2 regions of the Streptomyces sp. V3I7 genome follow, and region 2 is predicted to be linked to the other one. Evidence: riboswitches for the same ligand, from Rfam matches in the RefSeq annotation. Region 2 holds a riboswitch; the other holds the start of a gene.
What was found. A riboswitch is a leader RNA that binds a small molecule or an ion and turns the genes downstream of it on or off. The one in region 2 is predicted to bind glycine.
Positions count from the first base shown of each region.

Region 1 (2,382 bases), 3.8 Mb from region 2:
TCGGCGGCCCGGCCCTCGGCCTTGACGGTCAGGGTGTCGAAGTAGGCGGCGTGGACCAGTTCGACGCCGCCCTTGGCGAGCCCGGCGGCGAGGATCGTGGCGTAGCGGTGGGTGCGCCGGGCGATGGCCCTGAGGCCCTCGGGACCGTGGTAGACCGCGTACATGCCGGCCATGACAGCCAGCAGGACCTGCGCGGTGCAGATGTTGCTGGTGGCCTTCTCGCGGCGGATGTGCTGCTCACGGGTCTGCAGGGCGAGGCGGTAGGCCTTGTTGCCGTCGGCGTCGACCGAGACGCCGACGAGGCGGCCGGGCAGGCTGCGCGCGAACTTCTCGTGCACCGCCATGTAACCGGCGTGCGGTCCGCCGAAGCCCATCGGCACACCGAAGCGCTGCGTCGTACCGACGGCGATGTCCGCGCCCAGCTCACCGGGCGAGGTCAGCAGGGTCAGCGCGAGCAGGTCGCCGGCGACGGTGACGAGGGCGCCGCGCTCGTGCGCCTGGTCGATCAGCGGCTTGATGTCGCGTACGGCACCGGAGGCGCCCGGGTACTGGATCAGCACGCCGTTGATCTCGCGCTCGGCGAGCTCGGCCGGGATGCCGTCGCTCAGGTCAGCGACGACGACCTCGGCGCCGGTCGGCTCGGCGCGGGTCTCGATCACGGCGACGGTCTGCGGCAGCGCGTCCGCGTCGACCAGGAAGAGGCCCTTCTTGTTCTTGCCCATGCGCCGCGACAGCGCCATGGCCTCGGCGGCCGCGGTGCCCTCGTCGAGCAGGGAGGCACCGGAGGTGGGCAGCCCGGTGAGGTCGGCGACCATCGTCTGGAAGTTGAGCAGGGCCTCCAGCCGGCCCTGGGAGATCTCCGGCTGGTACGGCGTGTAGGCCGTGTACCAGGCGGGGTTCTCCATGACGTTGCGCAGGATGACCGGCGGCGTGAAGGTGCCGTAGTACCCGAGCCCGATCATCGAGCCGAGGACCTGGTTGCGGTCGGCGAGGGAGCGCAGTTCGGCGAGCACCTCGGCCTCGGTGCGCGCGCCCGGCAGGTCCAGGGCGTCGGCGTTCTTGATCACATCCGGCACCGCGGCGGCGGTGAGCTCGTCCAGCGAGCCGTATCCGACCTGGGCCAGCATCTTGGCGCGCGACTCCTGGTCGGGGCCGATGTGGCGCTGCTCGAAGGGGATGCCCGCTTCGAGTGCGGAGAGCGGAATGCGAGGGGCGGTCATTGCGGAGGCCTCCTGGTCTGACGCGACCTGCGAGGGGCACCCCGGCGCGGGTACCCCGACGGCCTCCCCCTCTGTCATCTCGACCTGAGAGCTTCACCGGGCGCCCGGAGGCTCCGGCTTTCACCGTCGGTGAGAGCGGAAGCCGTCGACACCCGCTCTGCTTTCCAGAGTGACCTCGTCCATGCGGTACGTGAGCCTGAGAGATTCCGGGGAGGAGTTGCTCCTTCGGCGCCTCCGGTGATGTCCGGAGGACTCTCCCGCACGGGGTCAGCAGCCGCTAGCCAGCCTACCAGCGAGGGAAACGGCAGGCCTTCGAGTGGCCGCCGGTCCCATTGTGCTCTTTCGTAGTGCTTACGGATGATTCGCTTGCGACCAAGAGGAGGGCCCGTGCAGACCGATATCGATCCGCGCAACCTGATCGGCCGCAAGGCGTTCGACCGCAACGGCACCAAGATCGGCACGATCGACGAGGTGTACCTCGACGACGCCACGGGCGTGCCCGAGTGGGCGGCCATACGAACCGGTCTGTTCTCCCGCGATGCCTTCGTCCCCCTCGAACCGAGCGAACTCATCGAGGGCGCCCTGCGCGTCCCCTTCGACCGCGCCCTCATCAAGGACGCGCCCGACTTCGGCGTGGGCCGCCACCTCTCGCCGGAACAGGAGCTTCAGCTCTACCACCACTACGGCCTCGACGTGGGCGCCCCGCCCGCCGTCCCGGACCACGAGTTCGGCAAGCTGGCCGGCACGGACGAGGTCTGACGCGCTAAGCCCCGGCCGGGCTCTCCTCCTGAGGTCTCTCGGATCTCTCCTCAGGTCTCTCGGATCTCTCTTCGGCTCCTGTCACTGGCTGTTGGACCAGCGGCAGGGGATCCGCCGGTTCCAGGTCCGGGTCGTCGGTCCGGAACGTCCGCACCCGGCCGGGCTCGGAGTCCGGTGTCTCGAAGCGGACGGTGACCCTCCCCAGCCCGCTGCCCTGCACCCAGCCGTGCCCGTACACGCCGTGTCGTACGTCGTGCCCGGCCGGCCAGTGCCGTTCGGCGGCCGCCGTCCGCTCCTCGGCAGCGGGCTCGGCCACGGTCTCCTCGTGCGCCATGTCCGAGTGCTCGCCCGCCGCCTGTGCGAACAGGTCCTCCTGCGTGTAGTCGGCGAGCCCCGAGACGCC
Region 1 is NZ_JAUSZK010000001.1:945,902-948,283, forward strand. Features, by position in the region: gene gcvP (aminomethyl-transferring glycine dehydrogenase) at 1-1,220, opposite strand, end outside; glycine riboswitch at 1,395-1,490, opposite strand; gene QFZ74_RS04565 (PRC-barrel domain-containing protein) at 1,608-1,979, shown strand; partial or broken gene QFZ74_RS04570 (DNA polymerase IV) at 1,901-2,382, opposite strand, start outside.
Region 1: it holds a riboswitch for glycine, as region 2 does, so the genes downstream of both, gcvP (aminomethyl-transferring glycine dehydrogenase) here and gcvT (glycine cleavage system aminomethyltransferase GcvT) in region 2, are expected to answer to the same signal.

Region 2 (2,382 bases):
CTCACCGCCGGCGACGACGGCGTACCCGGCGCGCGGGACGCGGCGGCCCTCGGCGATCAGGCCGACCAGGACGCGCGGCGGGCTGGACTCGGCGCGGGCGGCGGCCTCGGCGAGCGCCTCGCGGCCGACGAAGTCGCCCTCCTTCTCGAACTTCACCACCCGGCCGAGCCCGGCGTCGAACGGGGTCAGCGAGGTCGACAGCTCGTGCCCGTACAGCGGCATGCCCGCCTCCAGGCGCAGCGTGTCGCGACAGGACAGGCCGCAGGGGACCAGGCCGACGCCCTCGCCGGCCTTGGTCAGCGCCTGCCACAGCTCGACGGCGTGCTCGGGCGCGACGAACAGCTCGAAGCCGTCCTCGCCGGTGTAGCCGGTGCGCGCGATCAGGGCCGGGACGCCGGCGACGGTGCCGGGCAGACCGGCGTAGTACTTCAGGCCGTCGAGGTCGGCGTCGGTCAGGGACTTCAGGATGCCGGGGGACTCGGGGCCCTGGACGGCGATGAGCGCGTAGGCGTCGCGGTCGTCGCGGACCTCGGCGTCGAAGCCCGCGGCGCGCTCGGTCAGCGCGTCGAGGACGACCTGGGCGTTGGAGGCGTTGGCCACGACCATGTACTCGGTCTCGGCGAGCCGGTAGACGATCAGGTCGTCGAGGATGCCGCCGTCCGCCCGGCAGATCATGGTGTAGCGGGCGCGGCCGACGCCCACGGAGGCGATGTTGCCGACGAGGGCGTGATTCAGGAGCTCCGCCGCCTGCGGACCGGTGACGGTGATCTCGCCCATGTGGGAGAGGTCGAACAGACCGGCCTTCGTGCGCACGGCGTTGTGCTCGTCGCGCTCGGAGCCGTAGCGCAGGGGCATGTCCCAGCCGGCGAAGTCGGTCATCGTCGCGCCGAGCGAGCGGTGCAGGGCGTCGAGCGCGGTGTGCCGCGGCTGCGGGGACTGCGGGGACTGCGGGGACTGCGGGGACTCCGGAGACTGCGGGGAATCTGAACTGCTCATCGGTCGTACTCCCAGGGCGTGCGGGACGGGCGAGGTCGTTCCTCCCCATCTGTCATCGGAACCTGAGAGGTTCGCCCTGACCCACTCGGTGAGTGGGCACGACTTGCACCTTGGGTGGAGCCACTGTCGCAGCGGCCCGCTTTTCAGATGTGCCTCGCCCGCGCGGTAACGGTGCCTGAGAGATTCAAGGGAGGGACTTGCTCCTTCGGCGCCCCAGCGAGACGGACTGCTGGGAACTCTCCCGCGCGGATTCAAGCGGCCGGTATGCAGTTGGCGGGCACATCATTGCACGCCGGGCCGCGCCACGGCAGGTCCCGTCTGTGACCGGGTTGTGGCAGGACGCGCACCCCTCTGCGACGCGCCGTTCATTACCTTCTCTTTACACTCTGGGGGCAGAGGACCACCAGACCGCAAGGGGAGGACGAGCACCGTGAACAGGATGACGGCGTACGCCACGACGACCGGCCTCGCACTGCCGGAGCACCCGGCCGCCCCGGCCGCCCGCGGGCACCGCGGCGCGCGCCCGGTGCCGGTCGTCCGCGACCTGCGCGAGCGCGCCGGGCGCAGCCCGCACGGCCTGCTCTTCGGCCCCCGGGACCTGGTCGTGGTCACCGGCCTGCCCGGCAGCGGCAAGTCGACCTTGATGGCCCGGGCGGTGCGCGGCATCCGCGTCGACTCCCAGGACACCCGCGATTCCTGGGACGTCCGGATGCCCGGCTTCCTGCCCTACGCCGTCTACCGCCCGCTGGTCCGCCTCGCCCACTACGCCCGGCTGCGCCGCGCCCTGCGCTCCGGCGAGGGTGTCGTCGTGCACGACTGCGGCGCCCAGACCTGGGTACGCGCGTGGCTCGCCCGCGCGGCCCGCCGCCGCGGCGGCACCCTGCACCTGCTGCTCCTCGACGTTCCCCCGGACGCGGCGCGCGCGGGCCAGCGCGCTCGGGGCCGCCGCGTCTCCCGCTACGCGTTCCTGCGCCACCGCCGGACGGTAGGCCGCCTGCTGGCCGCGGTCGAGAAGGGCGTCCTGCCCGAGGGCTGCGGCTCGGCGGTGCTGCTGGACCGGGCCGCGGGCGACGTGCTGCGCAGGATCGCCTTTGTGCGGGAAGGCGGCCGGGACGATGAGGAGGCCGGCGGCCTGACGGACCGCGCGAGCCGGGCATGCCGGGCGGCCGGTCGGCCTCGTGCCGGCGGCCGATCGGGCTGATCGTCGGGCCGGGCGGCCCCGCGCGGGTCGAGCGGGCCGCCGAGTCGAACAGGCGAAGGAGCCCTCCAGGCAGCCACGCGGACCCGTTAGCCTTTCGGCACACCAGTGGTTCTCAGCAGGCGGTAGAGCAGATGGACTTCCCGGCGGACATTCCCGCGGACTTCCCGGCACAGGCACATCCCCAT
Region 2 is NZ_JAUSZK010000001.1:4,725,192-4,727,573, forward strand. Features, by position in the region: gene gcvT (glycine cleavage system aminomethyltransferase GcvT) at 1-996, opposite strand, end outside; glycine riboswitch at 1,150-1,250, opposite strand; gene QFZ74_RS22200 (AAA family ATPase) at 1,436-2,197, shown strand; gene QFZ74_RS22205 (enhanced serine sensitivity protein SseB) at 2,329-2,382, shown strand, end outside.